2 regions of the Bacillus sp. FSL H8-0534 genome follow, and region 2 is predicted to be linked to the other one. Evidence: a T-box and tRNA genes for the amino acid it is inferred to sense, from the RefSeq annotation. Region 2 holds a T-box; the other holds one or more tRNA genes.

Region 1 (16,100 bases), 190 kb from region 2:
ACCAACGCGCTCCATTGCTTCTGCAATTAATTGACCTACTTCTTCGTCAGCTGATGAAATAGCAGCTACTTGTGCGATAGAAGATTTACCTTCGATTGGTTTAGAAATTATTTTTAATTCTTCAATTGCTGTAACAACCGCTTTTTCGATACCTTTACGAAGACCCATTGGGTTCGCGCCAGCTGTTACGTTTTTTAAACCTTCACGAATCATAGCTTGTGCTAATACAGTTGCAGTTGTTGTTCCGTCACCAGCTACGTCATTTGTTTTGCTAGCAACTTCTGCTACTAATTTTGCACCCATGTTTTCGAAAGCATCTTCTAATTCGATTTCTTTCGCAATTGTTACACCATCATTTGTAATAAGTGGTGAACCGAATTTTTTCTCAAGTACAACGTTACGACCTTTTGGTCCAAGCGTTACTTTTACTGCATTTGCAAGAGTGTCGACACCGCGAAGCATCGAACGACGTGCTTCTTCACTAAATTTAATATCTTTTGCCATAATAATTGACCCCCTTGGATTTTTAAAATGTATATAATTAACCGATAATTGCTAAAATGTCACTTTCACGTAAAATCAAGTAGTCTGTACCTTCATATTTCACTTCAGTACCTGCATATTTTGAGAAGATGATAAGATCACCTGCTGCTACCTCTAAAGCAACACGCTCACCATTTTCAAGCACTCGACCAGTACCTACTGCAATAACTTTACCCTCTTGTGGTTTTTCTTTTGCAGTGTCTGGTAATACAATACCACTTGCTGTTTTTTCTTCTGCTTGAACAAGCTCAATTACAACGCGATCACCTAATGGCTTTAGCATGAACAATAACCTCCTCATTTTTCTATGTAAATTTTCTTTATTAGCACTCAACGACCTCGAGTGCTAACACACTTATAATAATAAATAATCTAATTTTCTTTTGCAAGTAAAAAAATCATAATTTTTTCGCAAATTGCTATATAAACTTTTTTTATATAACTTCCTAAGAAAAATCATTCTGTTATCGCTGCAACCATTCTCGCGAAAGCCTTATATATATGAATCAGCGTTTTCACTTATCGTATGTTACAATATGGAAGATGCCATAAGTTGTTTTCTCTATAGGTACAGCTTTTTCCTGTCTCCTATTTCATTTTCAAAGAAAGATTTACAAAAAAATAATAATATGAATGGTTATTACGTATCCCCGGCTGGATGTTTACATGTTATCCCGCCTTATCTCATAAACTAGAGTTAGAAAGGATGGTTAACCAATTTGAAAAAACAATATTGGTGGATTATAGTTACATACATTCTTATGCAATTATCAGGTATTGTTGGATTACCGCTTCTTTTGAAAACCGGACTATATGATAATAGGGGGTTCACCAGAGAAGAAAAAATGCAGCTACTGACTGGTCACTGGGCAATTATTAGCTTTTTCATTGCATTATGTATTGTACTTTTACTACTTCGAACAGATATTCGTGAAAGTCGTTTCGATACAAAACGCGCCAGTATTCCTGCCACAATCGGTTGGATCTTTATCGGTTTCTTTTTAGCTTTCTTTTCTCAAACAATTGCAGGCACAATCGAAATGCGTTTATTGGGCATTAAACCTGGATCTGAGAACACAGCTCGCTTGATGGAAATAGCACGGACCACCCCATGGTTCCTTATTGTTATATCAATAATAGGGCCTATTTTAGAGGAAATTGTCTTTAGAAAAATTTTATTTGGTACATTGTATAAGAAATTCAACTTCTTTATCGCTGCTATTATTAGCTCACTTGTATTTGCAGCAATTCACTTTGATTTTACACACTTATTGGTATACACTTCCATGGGGCTTGTATTCGCCTTTTTATATGTAAAAACAAAGCGAATTATCGTTCCTATTATGGCACATGTTGCGATGAATACATTAGTTGCAATAGCCCAAGTACTGGTAAGTAACGAACAAATACAAGAAATGATTAAAGAAGCAGAAAAAATGCAAGGATTTATCGGAGGATTTTAAATATGAGGAACTCACCATTGTTCATGGCAGCACTGTATTTCCTTCTTGGTTGTGTCTTTACACGTTTCGCAATTACGAACGTTACAGATACAATTTGGAACTTTGGGACACTGCTGTTTGCTGCTATGGCAACAATTGATTTTAATTTGGCACTTCGACTTATCTTAGTCAAATTTACAAAGAAAAAGCAACAATAAAACGCAGAGGGATTTCCTCTGCGTTTTATTGTGGATAATTTTTCAAAAAATAAACGAGTGTTTGTAATTCTACAGCTAAATCAATATGGTGAATTCTTATATTTTCTGAAACATTTAATCGTGCTGGTGTAAAATTTAAAATTCCGTGTATATTTGTTTCGGCCAATCGATCTGCTACAGCCTGTGCAACAGTAGCAGGTACTGTTAATATTGCCACTTGTATATCATTTGTTAAACGCTCTTCTAATTCATCTAAATGATATACAGGAATTCCTCCGATTTCTTTTCCAACTTTCTCCTCATTGACATCAAATGCCATTTCAATCTTTGTATTATTATTTTTGGTGAAATTGTAATGTAAGAAAGCGGTCCCTAAATTACCCACTCCAATAAGTGCTACACGTGTTATATCATCTTGATCAAGCGTTTCTCGGAAGAATGATAGTAAATAATTCACATTATATCCATATCCCTTTTTCCCTAACGCTCCAAAATATGAAAAATCTCTCCGAATTGTTGCTGAATCTACCTTTACAGCTTCACTCAATTCAGCCGATGAAACACGCTGCTTACCAGAAAGAGATAAGTTTTGGATAAATCGATAGTATAGAGGCAATCGTTTGGCAGTGGCCTGTGGAATCTTTTGTTGATCCATATAACCTCTCCTCTCTTCCTATCTTTGTTCACAGATTTAAAACAAATACAGAAGTTTAGCACTTATGACTTTCCTTGTATAATAGAGAGAAGACTTCTCTCTTATTTTAAACTATACACTATTTTTAGTATGATTGAGAAATATAAACATGGCAAAGTTAAGAAATTATTTGAGGTGAAAACATTGATTTTATTACAAGTGAATGGGCTTTCAAAATTATACGGTGCTGAAACAATTCTTGCAAACATTAAATTGGAAGTTCAAACAAAAGATCGCATTGCACTAGTTGGTCGAAATGGTGCTGGAAAATCTACATTATTAAAAATAATTGCCGGTGAATTATCTCACGATGGTGGAGAAATTATAAAACCAAAAGATGTTTCAATTGGATACTTGGCCCAAAATACTGGTTTAGAAACTTCTTTAACAATTTGGGATGAAATGCTTACTGTCTTTACTCATCTGCAGCAAATGGAAAAGAAGCTTCGAAGGTTAGAGCTAGACATGGGTAAGGAAGAGAACTTTTCAAATGCTGCTACGTACGAAAAATTACTCGCTGATTATGATCAATTACAGTTAGACTACAAGGATCAAGGTGGTTATCAATATGAAGCTGATATTCGCTCCATTTTAAGTGGACTTGGTTTTCCGGTTGAAACACACCAAACAACGATTTCTACGTTAAGTGGTGGACAGAAAACAAGACTTGCTCTTGGGAAACTACTGCTAACAAAACCAGACTTACTCATCTTGGACGAACCAACAAACCATTTAGATATCGATACATTAACATGGCTTGAACAATACTTACAAGGCTATCCTGGAGCTATTTTAATCGTTTCCCACGATCGCTACTTTTTAGACAAGCTTGTTACACAAGTATATGAAATTTCTAATAAAGAAAGCAGACGATATGTTGGTAACTACAGTAAATATTTAGATTTAAAAGCTGCACTACATGAGCAGGAAATGAAGCGTTATGAGAAACAACAAGAGGAAATTGCTAAACTAGAAGACTTTGTCCAAAAGAACATTGCCCGTGCATCTACAACAAAGCGTGCACAAAGTCGTCGGAAGCAGTTAGACAGAATGGAATTACTAACTAGACCATTAGGTGATTCTAAATCAGCATCCTTCCACTTTGATATCGAAAAACAAAGCGGAAACGATGTATTACAAATAAAGGATGTTTCAATTGGATATGACAAAGAACCGATTATTGAACATGTAAATATGCGCTTAACCCGCGGTGATAGTGTCGCACTAGTTGGTCCAAATGGTATTGGGAAATCTACATTATTAAAATCAATTGTGAATAAATTAAAGACGTTAGGCGGTGAAGTTTCTTTCGGTTCAAATGTATCTATTGGATATTATGATCAAGAACAGGCAAACTTAACATCATCTAAGCGTGTTTTAAACGAACTATGGGATGATTATCCGCTAGAGCCAGAAAAAGAAATTCGCACGATACTCGGTAACTTTTTATTCACAGGGGACGATGTATTAAAGCCAGTATCTTCCTTAAGTGGTGGTCAAAAAGCACGATTAGCTCTAGCAAAATTGATGATGCAAAAATCTAATTTACTGATTCTCGATGAGCCAACAAACCATCTCGATTTAAATAGTAAAGAGATTTTAGAAAATGCCTTAATTGATTATCCTGGGACTCTTTTATTCGTTTCCCATGATCGCTATTTCATTAACCGTGTCACAACTACAGTTGTTGAGTTATCAACAGGTGGTGCACAAGAATATTTAGGTGACTATGACTACTATATTGAAAAGAAAAATGAAATGATTGAACGTGCGGAATTTGAACAACAAGAAGAGGATGCAACAGTCCAAAAAACTATCGCTCAAGAAAAATTAAATTACCTTGAAGAAAAAGAACGTAAGAAGTCAGAACGCCAACGCATCCGAAAGATTGAAGAAATTGAACAAAACATTGCAAATTTAGAAGAAGAAATTGAACAATTAGAAGAGGAGCTTTGTCTACCTGAAGTATATGCTGACTACGAACGAGCTAGTGAGATTACAACAGCAAAGCAAACAAAACAAGAAAAATTAGAGCAGTTTATGGCGGAATGGGAAGAGTTACACGTATAACCCTTATATATTTATATGATAAAAACAAGGTAGTTGAAAGCCATTCAACTACCTTGTTTATTTTTCAATACAAAAGATTATGGTCGAAGGTCTGACCTCAATAGTGTTATCCACAACCTTATGCACATATCCACCTTTATCATATAAACACAAAAATAACTTTTCCACATTATCCACAAATCACAAAAAAATTATGCACATTTAATATTCACAATAAAACCCATATTATCAACAGATAATATGGGTTTTATCCACAAGTTGTGGTTAATTATGTGTATAACTATGCTTCAATATCTAATCCTGGATTTGCATTTAAAGCCAATGTTGCACGTTTTCCTTGCTCATATGCAATAGTTCCTGCTGCTGCAATCATTGCTGCATTATCTGTGCATAAAGATAACGGTGGAATAATGAGCTCGATTTCTTCTTTTTTTGCAAACTCTTCCTCTAAACGTGCACGAAGTCCTTTATTCGCTGCAACGCCACCAGCGAGAAGCACCTGTTTTACATCATACGCTTCTGCAGCACGTGCTGCTTTTGTTACTAGTACATCTATTACACTCGCTTGGAAGCTAGCTGCTAAATCTTCTGGTGCGATTTCTTCTCCACGTTGTTTTGCGTTATGCACAGTGTTGATAACTGCTGATTTCAGTCCACTAAAGCTAAAATCATACGAATCTGGTTCTAACCATGCACGTGGTAAATCAATCGTTGGTTGTCCTTCATGAGCAAGACGGTCAATATGAGGACCACCTGGATATGGCATAGATAGTGTACGTGCAACTTTATCATATGCTTCTCCTGCCGCATCATCTCTCGTTTCGCCAATTACTTCAAACGAACCATGCTCTTTCATATAAACAAGCTCTGTATGCCCGCCAGACACAACAAGTGACAACAAAGGGAATTGTAGTTCTTTTACTAAGCGATTCGCGTAAATATGCCCAGCAATATGATGAACACCAACAAGAGGAATATTATGAGCAAAGGCAACTGCTTTAGCTGCATTTACACCAATTAAAAGTGCCCCTACTAAACCTGGCCCTTCCGTCACAGCAATTGCATCAATATCTTCAAATGTAATGTTCGCTTCCTTTAATGCTTCTTCTAATACAACTGTAATTTGTTCTACATGATGACGAGATGCAATTTCCGGCACAACTCCGCCAAAACGCTTATGGCTCTCAATCTGTGAAGCAACAATATTTGCCACTATTTCTGTTCCATTTTTAACAACCGCTACAGCCGTTTCATCACAGCTCGTTTCAATACCAAGTATAATCGTATTTTTTTCCATTATATATTCACCCACATTACAAGACCATCTTCATAATTGTCTGTATAGTATCGTTTACGAATCCCACCATTTTGGAATCCATACTTTCGGTATAACTGCTTCGCTACTTCATTTGACACTCGTACTTCAAGTGTCATCGTTTTTGCTCCCATTTCTTTTGCCTGATCCATTACTTCTTTCAGCAAAGCATCTCCAAGTTTTTGACCGCGATATTCTGGCAAAATGGCTATGTTCGTAATATGTGATTCATCAATAATAATCCACAATCCACAGTATCCAATTACCACACCATCTTTTTCAATTACGACATAATGTGCATATTCATTCATCGTCAATTCACGATAAAATGCATCAGCAGTCCAAGGAGTTGGGAATGACGCTTCTTCAATTACTACAATTTGAGCAATATCATCAGTCGTCATCTTTCTAAATGTAATATCCATTTTGATAACCCCTATTTTTTTTGACTTTCTAGCCATTTTGCTTCTGCTTCTGCTAAACGGAGGTAGCTCGGAACAAATGTATGCACACTTTGCTCCTCTTTTTGTAATCCTAAAAATGCTAGCTCACTTGGTCTTGGGTTGTTCTTTGTAAAAGAAGCAAACACAGCTCGATCTCCTAAATATTCTACAATCGTTTCTTTATGTTGTTCTACATCATTGCCGATAAATAAAACAGGTTGCCCCTTATCTTTTAACATCTGTAACCAATCAATAATAAGAATAATTCGATCCTCTTCTACAGAAGATAACTGCTCTTCTTTATATGTATACAAGCCCGTATAAATTTGTCCGCGACGTCCATCAAACAATGGACAAATAACCCCTTGGAAATTCGCTCCATTCGCAGCCACTACTTCTAAGCTAGACACACCGACAATCGGTATTTGCAACGACCAAGCTAATGTTTTTGCAACAGTCACACCAATTCGAACTCCTGTATAAGATCCAGGACCAGCCGCTACGATGATTTTGTCTAGCTCTTTCGGCTTTATATTACATTCCTTCAGAAGTTGTTCTACAGCCGGCATAAGGCGTACAGAATGATTTTTGGTTAAATTCGTAATGATTTCTCCGACAACAGTATTTCCATCAATAAGAGAAATCCCCATTACATAATTTGAAGTATCAATTGCTAGTACTTTCATCTTGTAATAGCTCCTCACATAATCTAATATAGCGTTCACCACTTGGCTCTAACACAATTTTTCTTGTATCATCACCTGTATGGAACAAGCTTATTTTTAATTTCTCATTTGGCAGAAAAGATTCAATTAAATGAGCCCATTCTACTACTGTTATACCTTCACCATAAAAATACTCATCAAACCCTAAATCTTCTTCACTTTCCGCTAAACGATACACGTCCATATGATATAGCGGTAATCTCCCTTTGTACTCTTTAATAATATTGAATGTCGGACTATTTACAACTCGTTTCACACCAAGGCCTTTTGCAAGACCTTTCGTAAACGTTGTCTTGCCAGCACCAAGATCGCCTTCTAAAACAAGTACATCTTGTTCCCTAACAAGTTGTCCTAGCCTTTCTGATAAGTTCTGTGTCTCTTCAGAAGAAGTTGTCGTTATTTCATATTTATTCAAAGGTTTCACCTACCTTACTCACAATATTCTCTGCTCTTTATTATACAGATTTTTTCACTTTGTTTCATTTTGAACATATAAAAAAGACCTTAGGAGTTGTCCTAAGGGTAAGATTGACTGTCTTTATAAGTTTTCTTAAAAATAAATAAAAAAATACGAAACAAGTTGTTTCGTTCTTTTCTTTGTATAAATGGCGGTCCCGACCGGGGTCGAACCGGCGATCTCCTGCGTGACAGGCAGGCATGTTAACCACTACACCACGGGACCATTGGTTGCGGGGACAGGATTTGAACCTGCGACCTTCGGGTTATGAGCCCGACGAGCTACCGGACTGCTCCACCCCGCGACGATATAAAAGCCTGGCAACGTCCTACTCTCACAGGGACAAGGTCCCAACTACCATCGGCGCTAGAGAGCTTAACTTCCGTGTTCGGTATGGGAACGGGTGTGACCTCTCTGCCATCATTACCAGACTTATGAAGGTATATTCCTTCAAAACTAGATAACATTTGCTTCATATTATATGGTTAAGTCCTCGATCTATTAGTATTCGTCAGCTCCACATGTCACCATGCTTCCACCTCGAACCTATCAACCTGATCATCTTTCAGGGATCTTACTAGCTTACGCTATGGGAAATCTCATCTTGAGGGGGGCTTCATGCTTAGATGCTTTCAGCACTTATCCCTTCCGCACATAGCTACCCAGCTATGCCCTTGGCAGAACAACTGGTACACCAGCGGTGCGTCCATCCCGGTCCTCTCGTACTAAGGACAGCTCCTCTCAAATTTCCTACGCCCACGACGGATAGGGACCGAACTGTCTCACGACGTTCTGAACCCAGCTCGCGTACCGCTTTAATGGGCGAACAGCCCAACCCTTGGGACCGACTACAGCCCCAGGATGCGATGAGCCGACATCGAGGTGCCAAACCTCCCCGTCGATGTGGACTCTTGGGGGAGATAAGCCTGTTATCCCCGGGGTAGCTTTTATCCGTTGAGCGATGGCCCTTCCATGCGGAACCACCGGATCACTAAGCCCGACTTTCGTCCCTGCTCGACTTGTAGGTCTCGCAGTCAAGCTCCCTTATGCCTTTGCACTCTACGAATGATTTCCAACCATTCTGAGGGAACCTTTGGGCGCCTCCGTTACACTTTAGGAGGCGACCGCCCCAGTCAAACTGCCCACCTGACACTGTCTCCCGGGTCGATAAGACCCGTAGGTTAGAATTTCAATACAGTCAGGGCGGTATCCCACCAGCGCCTCCACCGAAGCTAGCGCTCCGGCTTCAAAGGCTCCCGCCTATCCTGTACAAACTGTACCAAAATTCAATATCAGGCTACAGTAAAGCTCCACGGGGTCTTTCCGTCCTGTCGCGGGTAACCTGCATCTTCACAGGTACTATAATTTCACCGAGTCTCTGGTTGAGACAGTGCCCAAATCGTTACACCTTTCGTGCGGGTCGGAACTTACCCGACAAGGAATTTCGCTACCTTAGGACCGTTATAGTTACGGCCGCCGTTTACTGGGGCTTCAGTTCAGAGCTTCGCTTACGCTAACCCCTCTCCTTAACCTTCCAGCACCGGGCAGGTGTCAGCCCCTATACTTCGCCTTACGGCTTCGCAGAGACCTGTGTTTTTGCTAAACAGTCGCTTGGGCCTATTCACTGCGGCTTTCCGTTAAGAAAGCACCCCTTCTCCCGAAGTTACGGGGTCATTTTGCCGAGTTCCTTAACCAGAGTTCTCTCGCACACCTTAGGATTCTCTCCTCGCCTACCTGTGTCGGTTTGCGGTACAGGCACCTTTTATCTCGCTAGAAGCTTTTCTTGGCAGCGGGGAATCAAAGACTTCGCTCCATAAGGAGCTTCCCCATCACAGCTCAGCCTTCACGATAAGCGGATTTGCCTACTTATCAGCCTAACTGCTTGGACGTGCACAACCAATCGCACGCTTCTTCTATCCTTCTGCGTCCCTCCATTGCTCAAACGATAAAGAGGTGGTACAGGAATATCAACCTGTTGTCCATCGCCTACGCCTGTCGGCCTCGGCTTAGGTCCTGACTAACCCTGAGCGGACGAGCCTTCCTCAGGAAACCTTAGGCATTCGGTGGACGGGATTCTCACCCGTCTTTCGCTACTCATACCGGCATTCTCACTTCTAAGCGCTCCACCAGTCCTTACGGTCTGACTTCACTGCCCTTAGAACGCTCCCCTACCACTGATACCATAGGTATCAATTCGCAGCTTCGGTGGTGTATTTAGCCCCGGTACATTTTCGGCGCAGAGTCACTCGACTAGTGAGCTATTACGCACTCTTTAAATGGTGGCTGCTTCTAAGCCAACATCCTAGTTGTCTAAGCAACTCCACATCCTTTTCCACTTAATACACACTTTGGGACCTTAGCTGGCGATCTGGGCTGTTTCCCTCTTGACTACGGATCTTATCACTCGCAGTCTGACTCCTAAGGATAAGTCATTGGCATTCGGAGTTTGACTGAATTCGGTAATCCGATGAGGACCCCTAGTTCAATCAGTGCTCTACCTCCAAGACTCTTACACTTAAGGCTAGCCCTAAAGCTATTTCGGGGAGAACCAGCTATCTCCAGGTTCGATTGGAATTTCTCCGCTACCCACACCTCATCCCCGCACTTTTCAACGTGCGTGGGTTCGGGCCTCCATTCAGTGTTACCTGAACTTCACCCTGGACATGGGTAGATCACCTGGTTTCGGGTCTACGACCACGTACTAAACGCCCTATTCAGACTCGCTTTCGCTACGGCTCCGCCTCTTCAGCTTAACCTCGCACGGGATCGTAACTCGCCGGTTCATTCTACAAAAGGCACGCCATCACCCATTAACGGGCTCTGACTATTTGTAGGCACACGGTTTCAGGATCTCTTTCACTCCCCTTCCGGGGTGCTTTTCACCTTTCCCTCACGGTACTGGTTCACTATCGATCACTAGGTAGTATTTAGCCTTGGGAGATGGTCCTCCCAGATTCCGACGGAATTTCACGTGTTCCGCCGTACTCAGGATACATTCAAGAGAGAACGAAGTTTCGACTACGGGGTTGTTACCCTCTATGACGAGCCTTTCCAGGCTGCTTCGTCTACCTCGTTCCTTTGTAACTCCGTATAGAATGTCCTACAACCCCAAGAGGCAAGCCTCTTGGTTTGGGCTAGATTCCGTTTCGCTCGCCGCTACTCAGGAAATCGCATTTGCTTTCTCTTCCTCCAGGTACTTAGATGTTTCAGTTCCCTGGGTCTGTCTTCCTTACCCTATGTATTCAGGTAAGGATACCATACCATTACGTATGGTGGGTTTCCCCATTCGGAAATCTTCGGATCAAAGCTTACTTACAGCTCCCCGAAGCATATCGGCGTTAGTCCCGTCCTTCATCGACTCCTAGTGTCAAGGCATCCACCGTGCGCCCTTTCTAACTTAACCAAACTAAAATTAAAAAATATGAGCTACACTGTTATCTAGTTTTCAAAGAACATACATTTATTTCTGAGAGATAGTTCTCTCAAAACTGAACAAAACGAAACACGGAAACTTATATTGATGAACAGCGTTCATCAATTCTCCATAGAAAGGAGGTGATCCAGCCGCACCTTCCGATACGGCTACCTTGTTACGACTTCACCCCAATCATCTGTCCCACCTTAGGCGGCTGGCTCCAAAAAGGTTACCCCACCGACTTCGGGTGTTACAAACTCTCGTGGTGTGACGGGCGGTGTGTACAAGGCCCGGGAACGTATTCACCGCGGCATGCTGATCCGCGATTACTAGCGATTCCAGCTTCATGTAGGCGAGTTGCAGCCTACAATCCGAACTGAGAACGGTTTTATGAGATTAGCTCCACCTCGCGGTCTTGCAGCTCTTTGTACCGTCCATTGTAGCACGTGTGTAGCCCAGGTCATAAGGGGCATGATGATTTGACGTCATCCCCACCTTCCTCCGGTTTGTCACCGGCAGTCACCTTAGAGTGCCCAACTTAATGATGGCAACTAAGATCAAGGGTTGCGCTCGTTGCGGGACTTAACCCAACATCTCACGACACGAGCTGACGACAACCATGCACCACCTGTCACTCTGCCCCCGAAGGGGAAGCCCTATCTCTAGGGTTGTCAGAGGATGTCAAGACCTGGTAAGGTTCTTCGCGTTGCTTCGAATTAAACCACATGCTCCACCGCTTGTGCGGGCCCCCGTCAATTCCTTTGAGTTTCAGCCTTGCGGCCGTACTCCCCAGGCGGAGTGCTTAATGCGTTAACTTCAGCACTAAAGGGCGGAAACCCTCTAACACTTAGCACTCATCGTTTACGGCGTGGACTACCAGGGTATCTAATCCTGTTTGCTCCCCACGCTTTCGCGCCTCAGTGTCAGTTACAGACCAGAAAGTCGCCTTCGCCACTGGTGTTCCTCCATATCTCTACGCATTTCACCGCTACACATGGAATTCCACTTTCCTCTTCTGCACTCAAGTCTCCCAGTTTCCAATGACCCTCCACGGTTGAGCCGTGGGCTTTCACATCAGACTTAAGAAACCACCTGCGCGCGCTTTACGCCCAATAATTCCGGATAACGCTTGCCACCTACGTATTACCGCGGCTGCTGGCACGTAGTTAGCCGTGGCTTTCTGGTTAGGTACCGTCAAGGTGCCAGCTTATTCAACTAGCACTTGTTCTTCCCTAACAACAGAGTTTTACGACCCGAAAGCCTTCATCACTCACGCGGCGTTGCTCCGTCAGACTTTCGTCCATTGCGGAAGATTCCCTACTGCTGCCTCCCGTAGGAGTCTGGGCCGTGTCTCAGTCCCAGTGTGGCCGATCACCCTCTCAGGTCGGCTACGCATCGTTGCCTTGGTGAGCCGTTACCTCACCAACTAGCTAATGCGACGCGGGTCCATCCATAAGTGACAGCCGAAGCCGCCTTTGAATTTCGCACCATGCGGTGCAAAATGTTATCCGGTATTAGCCCCGGTTTCCCGGAGTTATCCCAGTCTTATGGGCAGGTTACCCACGTGTTACTCACCCGTCCGCCGCTAACTTCATAAGAGCAAGCTCTTAATCCATTCGCTCGACTTGCATGTATTAGGCACGCCGCCAGCGTTCATCCTGAGCCAGGATCAAACTCTCCAATAAAGTTAGTTTGTCTAGCATCTAAAATAAAAATTGACGTTTCACGTTGTTTGTTTCGTTCAGTTTTCAAAGAACTAAAAGCGGGTGAAGAGAATCGAACTCTCGACCAGAGCTTGGAAGGCTCTTGTTTTACCACTAAACTACACCCGCGTGGTCGGGAAGACAGGATTTGAACCTGCGACCCCCTGGTCCCAAACCAGGTGCTCTACCAAGCTGAGCCACTTCCCGTTATGGCGCGCCCGAGAGGACTCGAACCCCTAACCTTTTGATCCGTAGTCAAACGCTCTATCCAATTGAGCTACGGGCGCTTATTCATGATGTTTTGTCGTTGTTGTATTTCAGCGACTCAATTATCTTATCACACTGCATTTTCAAATGCAAGCACTTTTTTATTTTTCTTTGGTGCGGCCGAGAGGACTTGAACCTCCACGGGGTTTCCCCCACTAGGCCCTCAACCTAGCGCGTCTGCCATTCCGCCACGACCGCATATGCGGGTGAAGGGAGTCGAACCCCCACGCCAAAGGCGCCAGATCCTAAGTCTGGTGCGTCTGCCAATTCCGCCACACCCGCGGAAATAAAAAAGAATGAGCCATGAAGGACTCGAACCTTCGACCCTCTGATTAAAAGTCAGATGCTCTACCAACTGAGCTAATGGCTCGTAAATGGCTGGGCTAGCTGGATTCGAACCAGCGCATGACGGAGTCAAAGTCCGTTGCCTTACCGCTTGGCTATAGCCCATCAAAAAATATAATGTTTTTTGAGACGAAAATCATCATATCACAATAACCAATAAAAAACAACTGCTCAAAGGCAGAAGTTAAAATGGCGGTCCCGACCGGGGTCGAACCGGCGATCTCCTGCGTGACAGGCAGGCATGTTAACCACTACACCACGGGACCATTGGTTGCGGGGACAGGATTTGAACCTGCGACCTTCGGGTTATGAGCCCGACGAGCTACCGAACTGCTCCACCCCGCGACGATACTATTCATATGTTATATATGGTGGAGGATGACGGGATCGAACCGCCGACCCCCTGCTTGTAAGGCAGGTGCTCTCCCAGCTGAGCTAATCCTCCAAAAGTGGTGACCCGTACGGGATTCGAACCCGTGTTACCGCCGTGAAAGGGCGGTGTCTTAACCACTTGACCAACGGGCCAATATGAATGGCAGAGAAGAAGGGATTCGAACCCTCGCACCGCGTTAGCGATCTACTCCCTTAGCAGGGGAGCCCCTTGAGCCACTTGGGTACTTCTCTGTATGGCTCCGCAGGTAGGACTCGAACCTACGACCGATCGGTTAACAGCCGATAGCTCTACCACTGAGCTACTGCGGAATAAGAAAGACAAGTTATATCTTATAAAAGTTCATACTATAAGTCAAGTCGTTTATACAAATTCTTGTACAAACGTGACATGTTTATAATATACTGGATTGATTTTTAACTGTCAAGGTGTTTTTTATCTCTTTCAATCTACCTTTACACTTCCCGCAAACATATCTTTTTGTATTTATTTGACGCCTTCTTCTATATTGAAGAAAACATCTCATACATTCATACATATGAGTTTTAATCACCTTCTCTTCTTCGCTCATTCTCTTACAGAATCTAGGCGCACCAACCTTCTTCATTAACTGACGAAAATCTCGATCTCGATGTTGGTACCCTTTCCCCATAATATGCAAATGATAATGACACAACTCATGCTTAATAACGCCAATCAGTTCTTCTTCTCCATACACTTCATAATAACGATAGTTTAATTCTATATTATGACTTCGCAATAAATACCTCCCACCAGTTGTACGTAGTCGTTTATTGAACATTGCTTTATGTAAAAAAGCCCTACCGAAATATTGCAACGATATTTCTTCTACAAGTCTTTGAACTTCTTTTTCATTCATTTTCATTCCCCCAAAAACTAAAAATAAACTTACACTTTTCCTCTTTCTTATACATATATTAAATAGTACATATACCCATCCTCATTCAAAAGTGCAATTTCTATGAACTACCCTCTTCCTCATCTATCCATAGAACTTCGCTAACCAAACTCTTATAAGCAGTTCCCGAAATTGAGCTTTTTACTTACTTCGAATCTTATCTCAATGTATAGGGGGGCTACTTGTTAGAGCCGGATTAAACAAGGAGGGATTCTTATGCCTACGTGGCTCCGAAAACAAATGCAACGTGCATATTTCGAAAAAAACCGGTATCAAATTAAGTTACTAAATGAATGCTGGTTTTATTATAGCAAAACACATCAAAATTCCTGATAAAGTGAACGTTATATCAGTGGGGGATGAAGGCTCCCCCACTAATTCAAATTTCACTAACATCCGTTCATAAAAAAAGAGCAGTGTCATACCTGCCCTCTTCCCATTATTATTCAATAGGTAACATTGCTAAGGCAACGCGCCCTTTTTTCATATCAACATCATCTACCCAGACCTTTACAATTTGCCCGACAGACACCACATCTAACGGATGCTTCACAAACTGTTTGCTAAGTTTAGAAATATGTACTAAACCATCTTGTTTCACACCAATATCGACAAACGCACCAAAGTCAACAACATTTCGAACAGTTCCTTCTAACTCCATGCCACGCTTTAAATCTTCTAATTTGAGAATTCCCTTTTTCAAAAGTGGTTTTGGTAATTCATCACGCAGATCTCGTTCCGGACTAATTAAAGCATCTATAATATCAATTAATGTCGGCTCACCGATATTTATCTCTTGAGATAATTTAGAGAGCTCTACTCCTTCTAAACACTTTTGTAAGTGCGGTTGTCCTACATCATCAATCGATAATCCTAAACTCTTTAATAGTAACTCAACATTTTTATACTGCTCTGGATGAATACTTGTTCTATCAAGTGGATTTTTACCTTCTAGTATACGTAAGAAACCAATGCATTGCTCATACGTTTTGGCGCCTAAACGTGGTATTCCCTTCAACTCTGTACGCTTTGTAAATTTCCCATCTTCTTCACGTTTTTTTACAATATTTTTCGCAACTGTTTTTGATAATCCGGAAACGTACTGCAATAGCGCTACAGAAGCTGTATTCACATTCACTCCTACTTGGTTAAC
Region 2 (13,720 bases):
TGAGAAAATAGGTATTACGATTTTGCTAATTACACACGAAATGAATGTAATTCAGCGTATATGTGATCGAGTTGCTGTAATGGAGAATGGGGCTGTGGTTGAGAGTGGCACAGTAAAGGATATTTTTACAAATCCGCAACATGTAACCACGAAAAAATTTGTAAACAGCGCTTTTGCAGCTAAAATTCCGGAAGAAGTACAGAAAGAGCTAAAAAACACTGGGGAGATTGTAACACTTTCGTTTATAGGGAACTCTTCAGGAGAACCAGCATTGGCTGTTGCTACAAAACGATTCCAAGTGTATCCCAATATTTTATCTGGTAATATTACACAATTAAAGCATGAAGCGTACGGTAAACTCGTTGTTCATATGCAAGGTGAAGAAAACGAGGTACATAGAGCTTTAGTATTTTTACAGGAACAAGGAATCATCGTAGAAGGAGGTAGGAAAGAGTATGGGAAACAAGTCCTTTTTGGATGAATGGAGTAACGTGATATGGGAAGCAACGATTCAAACGTTTCAAATGACATCAATTTCACTACTTATATCAATTATTATTGCATTGCCACTAGGAGTAACACTTGTTTTAACAAGGCCTGGTGGTCAACTAGAGAATAAAATCGTATACCCTATTTTTAATACAATTATTAATGTCATTCGTTCTATTCCATTTATTATTCTATTATTCTTCATTCTACCGTTTACAAAACTGCTTATGGGAACTTCAATTGGTGTGAAAGGTGTGATTGTACCGCTTGTTGTATTTACAGCTCCTTATATTGCACGTTTAATGGAAACAGCTTTACTAGAAGTGGATCGTGGTGTAATTGAGGCGTATCAAGCAATGGGAGTTTCTACTATAAAAATTATTTGGCACGTTATGGTTAGAGAAGCGCGTCCATCGCTTGTGCTCGGCTTGACCATCGCAACGATTGGATTAATCGGTGCAACTGCGATGGCTGGACTTGTAGGAGCAGGTGGTCTTGGAGATTTAGCATATCGATTCGGTCATTTGCGTTATGAGCCAGAAGTGATGTATGCAACAGTCTTTATCCTAATTATTCTTGTTCAAGGATTACAATCTCTAGGGAACGGGATTGCGAGAAAATTAAAGAAAGATTGAAAAAGTGCGGTAGCTCTAATATAAGAGGTACCGCACTTTTTTATTTTTTGGAATATAGGTATAAATAAAATTGAGACCTAATTTTTTTAGATACCATATCGTGGTATCATTTGAATTTTTCGTGTAAAATAATAGTAAAAATATGTAATAGAAGAATTAATAGCATATATTGAAGAACAAGGATGATTACTTTTATTCATAAAAACCGGAAATTGTGGCGTGATGTGATGTTAGAGAAGGTAAATCGTTTGTTAAAGCATTATAAAAATGTGGAAAATATTGTCGTTTCGTTGGAGGATATGAAAGAAATTTCAGCGAAGTATTTAGTATTTACAGCACCAACAGTTTTATTATTTCATCAAGGAAAAGAAATACTTTGTGAGTCACGATTTATTTCCTTAGGGGATATAGAATGAAGATTACAAATGTTCGGAAAATGAAAGGGGGATTTCATATGGGATTTGTAATAGCGGTATTATTGTTTTTAGTTTTAATTGGAATGATTGTAAAATCAATTAGATCGAATAAACGGAAAGTAAATCTTTATAAATCAGGTACTGGTGATAGTACATCCACTACGGCTACTTCTACACCATTTTTCTTTGCAGGATCTGATAGCGATAATTCACATGATTGTGGAAGTTCGTTTGGAGGAGATAGCGGTTTTTCAGGTGGTGATGGCGGTAGCTGTGGCGGCGGTGGAGATTAAAAAAATACGCTCTTTATGGGCGTACTTCTTTTTAAACAAACGTTTGATTAGTTGACTTGAATCCGTATAGAATCAGCTAAACAAACGTTTGTTTAAATGCAATGTATTAATAAATAAGGAATATATGATGTTATAAGGGGAATGAACATGGAGAAGAAGCCGAAAGTTAAAAATAAAGGGAAGGTAGCTTTATTTTTATTAGTTGCAGGGGGAGTATTTATTGTTAAACTTGGTTTGAAGGTTGGAGCTATTCATACACTTCGAACATGGTTTGAGAATACTTTTTCCTAAATAAGGAATATGCCCTCTTGTAAAAGAGGGTTTATATTTGTTAATATTAGACTGAACGGTCGGTTTGGTGAGGTGTGAACATGAGGAAGAGTGCAGAAGAGATAAAAAAAGAAATAGCGTACCAAGCGGAAGAGTTATTTTCACAAAAAGGATACGCTGCAACATCTATGGAAGATATTTGTGAAATTACTGAACGTAGTAAAGGTAGCATTTATTATCATTTTAAAAGCAAGGAAGAATTATTTTTATTTGTAGTAAAACAACATACGTATGATTGGCTTGAAAAGTGGAATGAAAAAGAAAAGCATTATCATACGAGTACCGAAAAATTATATGGGCTTGCAGAGTACCACGTGGAAGATATACAACAGCCTATTTTTAGTGCCGTGGAAGAGTTTTCTACAAGTCAAATTGTGAGCAAAGAAACTCTGGATGAAATGCTGGTTTTAGCAAGGGCATCATATGGTGTTTTTGAAAAATTAATTGAAGAAGGTATAAAATCTGGAGAATTCCGTCAAGGAGATACCAGGGATCTTATGTACATTGTAAATGGCTTATTATCAGGGCTTGGGGTACTTTACTATGAGCTAGACTCTACAGAAATGAAACGCATTTACAAGAAGGCAATAGATGTACTGCTACAAGGAATGGCAGCTGAATCTTAAATCAGCAGCTTTTCTTTCATACTAAATTAGACTGGACGGTCGGTTTATAAAGGGGAGATAGTATGAAATCTTTATTTAAAAATCGAGCATTTATGCTTGTTATGGCGTCTGATATTTTACAGCAGTTTGCAATTTGGATTCGAAATATGGCACTTTTGTATTTCGTTATGGAGCGAACAAATAATGATCCCGTTTCAGTTTCATTATTATCGGTTATGGAATACGCACCCATTTTTGTTTTTTCATTCATTGGTGGTGCGTTAGCAGATCGTTGGAATCCGAAACGAACGATGGTAGTAGGGGATATGCTGAGTATGGTATCTATTATTGGAATTGTGTTCTTGTTAAAAATGGATTATTGGCAGGCTATATTTTTTGCAGCGCTTGTTTCAGCGGTTGTTGGACAATTTTCTCAGCCTTCATCGTCACGAATATTTAAACGCTACGTAGAAGAAAAACATGTTGCAAATGCAATTGCAATAAACCAAACGCTACAGTCACTATTTATGATTTTTGGGCCAGTTGTAGGATCGATTGTTTATACACAGCTTGGGTTGTTTATTTCACTATATAGCTTAATTGGATTGTTTGTGTTATCGGCTATTACTCTTCCGTTTTTACCAAGATGGATAGAAAAAGAGAAAACTGAGGGTATTTCATTATGGAATGATATAAAAGAGGGATGGAGGTATGTCCTTCAAACAAAAAATTTATGTATGATTACAATTACTTTCGCAATTATTGGATTAGCAGTAGGATTAACAAATCCATTAGAAATATTTCTTGTTATTGAACGATTGGGAATGGAGAAGGAGGCTGTTCAATATTTAGCAGCTGCTGATGGAATAGGTATGCTCATTGGAGGCGTCGTTGCAGCAGTCTTTGCTTCAAAAGTGAATCCGAAAAAAATGTTTGTGTTTGGTATGGGTGTTTTGGCTATGTCTTTTCTTGTAGAAGGACTGTCTACATCATTTTGGATTACTAGTTTGATGCGGTTTGGAACGGGAATTTGCTTAGCTTGTGTGAACATTGTGGTTGGAACACTTATGATTCAGCTTGTACCGGAGAATATGGTAGGACGTGTAAATGGTACAATTTTACCGCTTTTTATGGGAACTATGTTAATTGGAAATTCACTAGCTGGGGGATTAAAAGAAGCGACTTCACTTATTATTGTATTTTGTATAGCGATGTCACTTATTTTACTCGCGATTTTACCAATTTTACGTATGAGAATAAATGAAGAAGTTAGAAATAAAAAAGAGGATGCAAATCAAAAGGGGGTTACGGATTCTTTGGTGTAGGAATTCTACTAGAACAGGAGCGATTCATGCTCCTTTTTTATCCCGCATTAACGGACAGTAAGACCCCCACTGATTAAAGTTTCACTTTATATGGGGATTTTTTGACAACTATATGTACCAAATATATACTGATATTGTAAAAATAATTTTACAGGCTAGGAGAAAAGATGTGAAAAACCAAATTTACGCATTGCGCACTGAAAATCATATTTCACAAGGTGCATTAGCTGATAAATGTAAAGTATCGAGACAGACGATAAATGCAATTGAAAATAATAAATATGATCCAAGTTTAGCTCTGGCATTTCGTTTAGCTGAAGTATTAGGGACAACGGTTGATAAATTATTTTTGTATAAGCAGTAGAGTTTTTATATAAATACGGATTGAAAGACCGACATAAAACTATTCCTTTTAGGTGGGAGAGAGCATCCGCCCATGGGTAGGAGCGGTCGGTGTCTTTTTTACCCCATGCCATGTGAAAACAGAAGGAGAAAACGAGTGGAGAACTTCTTTTTTTTTCATAACCACGACTTAGATATCGGGAAATTAAAATAGATATATATGGTAGTGGAAGGTGTCGATAGAATAATAGAAAATGTCCCTTTCTGCATGCAGAAAGGGACATTTTCTATTATAGTGTTTCCGATTTTGGAGCAGGTGGTGTAACAGAAGTCGCATTTTCTGGTACTCGTGTTAGTATGAATCCGCCGATTATAAATAAAACGATAATGCTTAGTACACCAGCATTTGTTCTTCCTGTTAGCTGAGTTGTTACACCGACTAATACGGGTCCCATAATAGCTGCGAACTTACCGAAAATATTATAGAATCCGAAGAATTCATTTGCAGATTCTTTCGGTACCAACTTTGCAAAATATGAGCGGCTGAGCGCTTGAATTCCGCCTTGAGAAGTTGCGACAAGCATTGCTAAAATCCAAAAGTCGAGTGTTGTTTTTAAGAAATAAGCGTATGCACAAATAATGATATAAATAATAACACCGACATAAAGCATTTTCTTGTCTTTGAACGTTTCAGATAGTTTCCCATACACCAAGGCGAATGGACAAGCGACAATTTGTGTTACAAATAAAATAATAAGTAAGTTTGTCGCACTAATACCAAGGTCTGTGCCATAAGCTGTGGACATTGTAATAATTGTATCGACGCCATCAATGTAGAAGAAATAAGCAAGCAAGAACAAAAATACAGTGCGATATTGACGGATATTTTTAAATGTATTAGCTAGGCGCTTAAAACTCATTGTGATCGGTTTTGGATGCCTTTCAATATAATGCGTTTGTTCCACATTTTTGAGCATCGGAATCGTAAATAATCCCCACCAAAGAGCTGTAATTGCAAAGGAAATTTGACTGGCGATACCAACTGATAATGGGATTGTTCCTTTTTGGGCAAGGATAATTAGAGTGAGGCATCCAATAAATGGAATTGTACTTCCGATATAGCCTAATGCAAAACCACGAGTTGAAATTCGGGTCATTCGATCTTCTGTTGTGATATCTACTAAAAATGCATCATAGAAAATGTTTGCTCCAGCAAATCCAACTAAAGCGAGCATATAGCAGCCTAGTAGTAAATACCACTGTGATGTTGGAACAACAGCTAGCATACTTGTAAATATAATACCGAGTCCAAAAAAGAATGTGAAAAAGCGTTTTTTAAAGCCTTTATAATCGGCAATTGTACCGAGAATAGGAGCGAGAATAGAAATTAAAAGTGTTGAGAGAGAATTTGCATATCCCCAATAAGCTGTTGAAGTTGCTCCAGATAGACCTGCTTCTTTTGCAGCAGCTTTGAAATAAATAGGAAATAGTGCAGTTGTAATGACGAGCGAGTATACCGAGTTGGCCCAGTCATACAATATCCAGCTTTTTTCTTGTCTGGACATTTTTTTCATAGAATGTTCCTCCTTATAGTCGTTCTAACATTAGTGTACAAAAATAGAAATAGGAAAAAGAGAAACAGAGGTAAGTTTTACGTATTTTTTACATAGATACACATTTCTTTACAATTGAAGTAAATCCTCTATTATAGTTCCGTCAGTTTCACCAAGGTATAATCCGAGCAACCGTGCAATGGTCGGTCCTTCGTCAATGAGACGCATATAAGGAATAATTGCACCTTGGCGAATGCCTTTTCCAGCGGCGATGAAGATGGTCTCATAGTTTGGTTTTGTTGGAGAATAGCCATGCGTACCGAACGTGTATTTTTTACTGGGAGTTACATCTTTTTCCGAGATTTCTTTTATAAACTCTCCTGTGTAGTTTTCGGTGAAGTAATAGCCTTCTCTTGCTTCAAGCATAAAAAGGCAGTTTCCATCAGCACCGCGCTCTTTTGCGCCTTCATCATGAAGGATAAATTCGATTCCATTTTGTTTATCTTGAAGGAGTTCTTCAAGAAGGTGTTGGACAACTTGTATAGTTTGGATATCATTTTTATCCTTTACATGTACATAAGCAGAGCCATCACAGCTTTGGCAATAAGCTTTCCAGTTTGTTAATTTGCCATCTTGATTTACTGAAATGAGTCCTTTTTGATGGAAAAGAACATTTAATTGAATAGCCTTATTCTCACTTAGAGCGCTATGATCACCGAGGGCAATAATTGTACTTGCTTCGTATATACCAGTTACTTTTAATGCTTTGATAATCTTCCCCAGTCTCTCATCGTGCCGCTGAATAGCAGCTGTTGTCTCTGTAGAAGAAAATCCATGATAATGCCTTTGTGTATCTAAATCTGTAAAGTGAACAAACATGACGTTCGGTTTTTTTGTTTGTATGGTATGTACGGCTGAGGCGAGGACAAAATCATCAAGTTCGGGCTGTGACAACCCTTTTCTAATATGGCCAAAACGACGATTTAAATCTAGCTGATACAACGGGCTTCCACTAAATAATGAAACAAGAACTTGATTTTGCCACGGTCTGTTTGGAAAAATTTCAGGTAAGTTGTAGTCAATTTTTGCTCTTCCTGTAACAGGCCATAGAAGTGCAGCTGTTGTTAAATTCGCTTTTCGTGCCTCGTCATATAATGTCGTTCCTTTAATAGAACGGCGGTACCAATGCCAATCTGGTGATTCCCTGCCAGGCTGAAGTAATGTATTGCTTACAACACCATGTTTGTTAGGATAGTTACCAGTTACAATAGTGGCGTGACTTGGATATGTTACAGAAGGATAAATAGCTTCTACTTTTTTTGCAATTGCACCTTGTTCTATTAAAGACCGAAAATGAGGAAGTTCTTGTAATATAGGAAAATCTAAAGCTGATAAACAGTCAAAAGATAAAACAATTACATGATTTGTTAATGGCTTGCCCATTGTGTATACCTCCTGTTATATAACCTATTATTATATATTACTATTAATACCTAGTAATAAAAATATCTTTCGGAGAAGAAAGTATTTTTTATATATTCAGACTGATAAGAGTATAATGTGCGTAAGAAGAAATCAAGGGGGAAGAAAGATGGAAACCTTTTTAATAATTAGTATCCTAACAGTAATTGTTGTTTTCTTTGTGTCGTTCATGTTACGAAAAAGCTTTCCGAATCGCTCATTTGATATTACGTTTGGTCTTATTATCATTATAATTTGTCTAATTTGTTTTCTAATCACGTTATTTTTTATTGGTGGATTTGAAGGTATGGCATATGGTTTCTTATGTTTCTTTATACTAATTGGAACAGTTGTTGGAATGTTACTTCATCAAATTGTAAAATTGCTTAGGGCGAAAATAAAAAATTGATAAGGGACATTTAGTAGATCCCTGCAAATTTTATGATACTTATTATTGTATATCACTATTAATATCTGATTATAAAAAATCATCCATGAGGAAGGTTTATTGTTTATTTTTTGAATTTTAAAACATATAATAATTATAGGGAAATTGATGGAAGGAGGATATGGAATGAATGGATTTGAAGTGTTTTTTATAATTGGAGCTGTAACAATTCTCATTGTATTTGCTGTTTCATTTTTATTAAAGAAGCAATTTCCAAAGAGACCGTTTGATATTATATTTGCACTTATTTTAATTCTCCTTTGTTTAGCTTTCTTTCCTTTTACTATCTTCGCTATTGGAGGATGGGATGGAATGGGTTATGGTATTGCATGTTTCTTTGTTTTAGTGGGAACAATCATCGGTATGATTACTCATCAATTTGTAAAACTCTTTCGGAAAAATTATGTGTAAATTCAGTATAAAACAGAAAAAAACGAAAAGAATATATAAAAATAAGAAAATTAGCTATTGTTTTAAAATAGAATTTATATTATGATATTCAACAAATTTATTTCGTTATAACGATGAAAAAGGATTAGTACATGTCCCACCTTTTTTCTAGAGAGAGAATCCATTTGGCTGGAAGATTCTTAAAAAGGCGATATGGAACCTACCTTTGCGTTCTGCATATGCAGCGGGAAGTTCCCGTTATCAAAAAGAGAGCATGTACAATTTATTTGTGCATGAATCAGGGTGGTAACGCCGGCAAAAGCTCGGTCCCTATTTAGGGGACACGGGCTTTTTTTATTTTCTAAAGGAGGAAAAGAATATGGCAAAAGAACAAGTTCAAGCTATTACAAAAATGGAAGAAGACTTTGCGCAGTGGTATACCGATATTGTGAAAAAAGCTGAGTTAGTTGATTATTCAAGTGTAAAAGGATGTATGATTTTACGTCCGTATGGATACGCGTTATGGGAAAATATGCAGAAAGTGATGGATGGGAAACTAAAAGAATCCGGTCATGAAAATGTGTATATGCCAATGTTTATTCCAGAGAGCTTACTACAAAAAGAGAAGGATCATGTGGAAGGATTTGCACCTGAAGTAGCATGGGTTACACATGGAGGAGACGAGAAGTTAGCGGAACGACTCTGCGTTCGTCCAACATCTGAAACTTTATTTTGTGAGCATTTTTCAAAAATTGTCCAGTCTTATAATGATTTACCTAAATTATATAATCAGTGGTGTTCGGTTGTCCGTTGGGAAAAAACGACGAGACCATTTCTTCGTACAACTGAGTTTTTATGGCAAGAAGGTCATACAATTCATGAAACGGCAGAAGAATCTCAAGAAGAAACGTTAAACATTTTAAACCTGTATGCCTCTTTCTGTGAAGATTACTTAGCAATTCCAGTAATTAAAGGACAGAAAACGGAAAAAGAAAAATTTGCAGGGGCGAAAGCAACATATACGATTGAAAGTTTAATGCATGATGGAAAAGCGCTTCAAACAGGAACATCTCATAACTTTGGGACTAATTTCTCTGAAGCGTTTGATATTAAATTTTTAGATCGTAATGGAAAATGGCAATATGTACATCAAACATCTTGGGGCGTATCAACAAGAATGATTGGTGGACTTATTATGGTTCATAGTGATAATAACGGGCTAGTGATGCCGCCAAAAGTAGCACCAGTACAAGTTGTTATTGTACCAATTGCTCAGCATAAAGAAGGTGTGTTAGAAAAGGCAACCCAGCTACAAGGACGTATTCAAAAAGTTGCGCGCGTAAAAATAGATGCTAGTAATAAAACGCCAGGTTGGAAATTTAACGAGTATGAAATGAAGGGTGTTCCAATTCGATTAGAAGTTGGTCCAAAAGATATAGAGAAGAATCAAGTGGTACTTGTCAGACGCGATACGAAGGAAAAAGAGTTCGTATCAATGGATCAATTAGAAGAGCGTATCACATCATTACTTGATGAGATTCACGATTCTCTATTTAATAAAGCAAAGGCATTTCGCGATGAAAACACATATAGTGTTACAGCCTTTGAGGAAATGAAGCAAGCGGCTGATGAAAAGCAAGGGTTTATTAAGGCAATGTGGTGTGGTGAGCTGGCTTGTGAAGAAAAATTAAAAGAAGAAGCAGGAGTATCATCGCGTTGTATACCATTTGAGCAAGAAGAATTAGTACAAGAATGTGTATGCTGTGGGAAGAAAGCAGAGCATATGGTGTATTGGGGCAAGGCGTATTAATTATGTAAGTTTTAAAATAGACCTTTATCTCGAACTTATAAAATTTGAGATAAAGGTCTATTTATATGTTTGTTTAAATTTACAGTATGTATTTTGGGGATGGAGTTATTTTGTTTTAATTATTTCTATTGTTTCCTATGAACCAATAGAACAATATCGAAAAGGAACGATGGCGGAAACTTAGGTGATAAGGCACAAGGCATGAACGTCATGTATGCAAGCGATGATCTTGTTCCACGATGTTAGGATTCAAAGCATTTCGTACAGCCACTTACATAATATTTAGTATAATCTATAAAAATGTAGAAAGATTGTAAGTAATATGAGCTATTATGCAAGGGAAAATGGAATTTGTTTTTTTGTAGAGTAATGAATACATGATTCCCGTTACTGTTGCAGAAATAATAAATGCGATATCGTAGTTATGAGCAATTCCAAATAGTAAACTAGATAGGATTAATCCAGCTAGAAAAGAATATTTTGTTTCAAAAAATTTAAGTATAATCCCACGATATATAATTTCTTCTTGAATTGGTCCTATTAATGCAATTGATAGGATAGCAATTATATTAATAGTGAATGATTGCTCATATAAATTTTCTATTCCTAAATGTTCAGCTTGGATTTCAGCAGAATAAGAATATAAATTTGTTATTTTATCGATAAAAGTATCGATTATATATACTAATAAAATATATAGATATGTTTGAGATGAATATAAAGGTTTGATATTGCATACAGATATAATTATTTTTTGAAAAGGTGTATATTTTAATATAAACAGAATCAATATAAATAAATAAAAAATATCAAATATAAAATCTTGTACAATTATAAGACTATCATTGTTAAATTTTTGTTGAATGAAATTTAATGAACTGGTCATTTTTAATGGAATACCTATAATTATTATTGCTATAAAGTTGACTAACAATGTTCCTAAAATAAATTCTTTCCAGGATATTTTAATTTGCTGTAATTTTGTCTCCATGCATGTTCTCCTGTTATTAATTTTTTCATTTATAATATTTTGTTTTATAAAGTTAATAGTATTAGATGGAAAAAGTATAAAGTATATTATCTTTCTTTTCTTTATTAATGACAATGTATTTTAAGGTAATTTGTGATCTTGGTATGGATTGAACATCAATGAGATGTGTTTTTTTGTTTATGGATTTTACACCTCTTTATTTACAGTGTTTTGAATATATACTTTTCTAGTCATTTTTGAGGAAAATGGGTAAGTTGCGATAAAGTCAATAAAATCAAGGGAAATGAATGTAAATAAATATTTAAAAGTTTACTTTCGAAATAAGAAAAAAAGTCCTATATAAGAGGACTTTTTTATGTGTATAAATTAATATAATAATAGCGATTTTTTAGTTTTTTCTACTTCTCTTATTTTTTTCCGCAACTGTTTGCCAAGTGAACATGTTCATTAAAAATTTTGTTGTTAATTTGTTTTTCATATTTTTTTAATGTTTCATTTATTTCACTACCAGTTTTACTTTCGAAACTTTTCTCTAGTTCTGCTGCTATATCTCTTATACTTGTTTGTAAATCGTGAAATACCCCTATGTTTTTTTGAAGAGCATATGTATCTTCTTTTATAATATCTATTGATTTAAACCCTACCTCTGTTTTTAACATCATACGCTGCATTTCTCTTTCAATTTGTTTTTTAGCAGCTTGTAATTCATCAACAACCTGATTTGCTAAATCTCCTGCGGCTCCTGCAGCATTTTCGATTTGTTTTTCTATCTTTTTAATTTCTCCCATAAAATCCATCATATAATTATCCCCTTATTTAATCTGAAAATTTCCTGCTAATTGGTTGTCTTTATCTCTTAGTGAATTTGCTGCATCACTAATTTCATCTCCGAATTGGCTTAAACTTTTTTGTTCTTTTCTTAAAATATGGATTAATTCTTCGGCTATGTTTGCGTCATGAAAATAGTCATTTCCACCTTTTCTAATTTTAGCAATTTGTGAGATGGCTTCATCTACTTCGTGTTCTTCTAATAAATGATATCTTCCACCTGACCCTGTTTCATGTTTTAATTGACTTTTTAACTTTTGAACTGCTTCAGCTTCTTTTCTTTGAAACTCTTCTATATTTTTTGCGATATCTGATAATCGATTGCTGAGCGTTTGAATTTTTTTTGCTTGTCTTATAATATCTTCAGGTTCTAATTTTAATATGGGACTTCCATTTGAATGAAAGGATCCCCTATATGTATCTCTGCCGTGCCCGTCCATAGTTAAACGTGTAAGAAATCCTTCTTTTGTATCGTTCTGTCTCGTTGTGTATTGCTTACCAATTAGAGGTGCACCGAATTGAGTGTGGTTACCAATCGGGTCATTCTCATGTGTATAATCAGTTGCTTTATTTTCCATTTTCCCTTCATCTACTCGTTTTTTTGCTTCAGGACTTAGTAAACGATAGGGATTCGGTGCAGCCCATGTAGTTGCATAACAATCTAATTCTGCAGCGATAAGGTCCGCTTCTGCACCACCTTTACTATGTCCAGTAGTATGAAGAGAAGAAGGGTGATATTTTTCTACGATGTCATTTTTTGCCCATTTCAATCCAGTATCAAATGATGTTGCAGAATCAGGTTTTATTGTTTGACTGTTACTTGGAGTAATTACTTTAGAATGTGTTTTAATTCCGAACGAAATCTGATCAATATCTGTCACGAAATCTGCTAATTGCTTAGGCTCTGTTCCACGAAATGCTAGGATTATATCATCATAATGTGTTGCATTTTCATCATATTTGTCTGCTGGTACTACTGCGATAGCTTGTAATCCATTTTTTACTTGTAGACAATCTGCATCAATTGATTCTATGACTTTCCATGTTTTCCCATCAATACCTTCTATTTCTTTACCTTTTTCTAAAACTTCGTCATCATAAACATGATCTGATAATTTGAAATAATCTTCATCTGTCGCAATTGTGTTCTTTTTAAATTCACTCATATGTTCCAACTCATTTCATGGTATATTTTAACTATATTCAAATACAAGGGGATTTTAAATGAAAAAGAAATTGGTAATTATTTTATCCATTATTTGTATTATAGCAGGAGGATATTTTACTATGGAATACTTAAAACAAAAAGAAAAAGAAGAAAAGTTTTGGAAGGCACAAAAGGCACGAGTAGAAAAGTATATTCATTACAATATTCAAGATGTAAAATCGATTACATTTAAAGAACACAGTGTAAGTCCAATGGGTGTTCCCAGATTAAAAGGTTATATAAACAATAATGAAAAATTAGATTTTATAGCTTATATTAGTACTACAGAAAATTTCGAAGATGATTTCACACGTTCTGGAGAACTTGGAAAACTAATAAAAAAACCAGCAAAATCGGTATCTGAAATTGAAAAAGAAGAGAAGGAAAAGAAACAAGAGTAGTCTTTGCACTACTCTTGTTTTCTGTATTCCATTTTAAGAAGAATGCATTGGTGAGTTTTTTATAAGGTGGTTTTCTATGAAGAAAATAATCATCTGGTTTGTATCTGCTGTGGTGCTCATAGCAGGAGGGTATTTTACAATGGAATACTTAAAACAAAAAGAAAAAGAGGAAAAGTTTTGGAAAGCACAAGAGGCG

Evidence for each region. The T-box of region 2 lies ahead of proS (proline--tRNA ligase). A T-box ahead of a tRNA ligase gene usually reads a tRNA of that ligase, here a tRNA-Pro.
Region 1: it encodes a tRNA-Pro, which carries the amino acid that the T-box ahead of proS (proline--tRNA ligase) is inferred to sense. The anticodon was not compared.

The regions. Positions count from the first base shown of each region.
Region 1 covers NZ_JBBOUC010000001.1:2,858,333-2,874,432, forward strand. Annotated here, with positions in the region: gene groL (chaperonin GroEL) at 1-504, opposite strand, end outside; gene groES (co-chaperone GroES) at 542-826, opposite strand; gene MHH71_RS14500 (CPBP family intramembrane glutamic endopeptidase) at 1,263-2,006, shown strand; gene MHH71_RS14505 (YdiK family protein) at 2,009-2,203, shown strand; gene MHH71_RS14510 (redox-sensing transcriptional repressor Rex) at 2,229-2,858, opposite strand; gene MHH71_RS14515 (ABC-F family ATP-binding cassette domain-containing protein) at 3,042-4,967, shown strand; gene tsaD (tRNA (adenosine(37)-N6)-threonylcarbamoyltransferase complex transferase subunit TsaD) at 5,248-6,264, opposite strand; gene rimI (ribosomal protein S18-alanine N-acetyltransferase) at 6,264-6,707, opposite strand; gene tsaB (tRNA (adenosine(37)-N6)-threonylcarbamoyltransferase complex dimerization subunit type 1 TsaB) at 6,719-7,411, opposite strand; gene tsaE (tRNA (adenosine(37)-N6)-threonylcarbamoyltransferase complex ATPase subunit type 1 TsaE) at 7,392-7,865, opposite strand; tRNA gene MHH71_RS14540 (tRNA-Asp) at 8,057-8,132, opposite strand; tRNA gene MHH71_RS14545 (tRNA-Met) at 8,135-8,211, opposite strand; rRNA gene rrf (5S ribosomal RNA) at 8,223-8,338, opposite strand; rRNA gene MHH71_RS14555 (23S ribosomal RNA) at 8,389-11,310, opposite strand; rRNA gene MHH71_RS14560 (16S ribosomal RNA) at 11,456-13,007, opposite strand; tRNA gene MHH71_RS14565 (tRNA-Gly) at 13,084-13,154, opposite strand; tRNA gene MHH71_RS14570 (tRNA-Pro) at 13,156-13,232, opposite strand; tRNA gene MHH71_RS14575 (tRNA-Arg) at 13,236-13,312, opposite strand; tRNA gene MHH71_RS14580 (tRNA-Leu) at 13,405-13,490, opposite strand; tRNA gene MHH71_RS14585 (tRNA-Leu) at 13,494-13,574, opposite strand; tRNA gene MHH71_RS14590 (tRNA-Lys) at 13,590-13,662, opposite strand; tRNA gene MHH71_RS14595 (tRNA-Gln) at 13,668-13,742, opposite strand; tRNA gene MHH71_RS14600 (tRNA-Asp) at 13,828-13,903, opposite strand; tRNA gene MHH71_RS14605 (tRNA-Met) at 13,906-13,982, opposite strand; tRNA gene MHH71_RS14610 (tRNA-Val) at 14,007-14,082, opposite strand; tRNA gene MHH71_RS14615 (tRNA-Glu) at 14,088-14,162, opposite strand; tRNA gene MHH71_RS14620 (tRNA-Ser) at 14,171-14,261, opposite strand; tRNA gene MHH71_RS14625 (tRNA-Asn) at 14,265-14,339, opposite strand; gene MHH71_RS14630 (SprT family protein) at 14,423-14,908, opposite strand; gene cmpA (cortex morphogenetic protein CmpA) at 15,164-15,280, shown strand; gene MHH71_RS14640 (Tex family protein) at 15,390-16,100, opposite strand, start outside.
Region 2 covers NZ_JBBOUC010000001.1:2,673,434-2,687,153, reverse strand. Annotated here, with positions in the region: gene MHH71_RS13785 (methionine ABC transporter ATP-binding protein) at 1-481, shown strand, start outside; gene MHH71_RS13780 (methionine ABC transporter permease) at 456-1,124, shown strand; partial or broken gene MHH71_RS13775 (thioredoxin family protein) at 1,272-1,540, shown strand; gene MHH71_RS13770 (hypothetical protein) at 1,579-1,833, shown strand; gene MHH71_RS13765 (hypothetical protein) at 1,981-2,124, shown strand; gene MHH71_RS13760 (TetR/AcrR family transcriptional regulator) at 2,205-2,789, shown strand; gene MHH71_RS13755 (MFS transporter) at 2,852-4,093, shown strand; gene MHH71_RS13750 (helix-turn-helix transcriptional regulator) at 4,206-4,457, shown strand; gene MHH71_RS13745 (MFS transporter) at 4,726-6,009, opposite strand; gene MHH71_RS13740 (alkaline phosphatase family protein) at 6,118-7,431, opposite strand; gene MHH71_RS13735 (YesK-like family protein) at 7,580-7,858, shown strand; gene MHH71_RS13730 (YesK-like family protein) at 8,024-8,308, shown strand; T-box leader at 8,413-8,622, shown strand; gene proS (proline--tRNA ligase) at 8,667-10,097, shown strand; gene MHH71_RS13720 (CPBP family intramembrane glutamic endopeptidase) at 10,390-11,088, opposite strand; gene MHH71_RS13715 (hypothetical protein) at 11,496-11,888, opposite strand; gene MHH71_RS13710 (lipase family protein) at 11,901-13,082, opposite strand; gene MHH71_RS13705 (DUF1433 domain-containing protein) at 13,141-13,524, shown strand; gene MHH71_RS13700 (DUF1433 domain-containing protein) at 13,601-13,720, shown strand, end outside.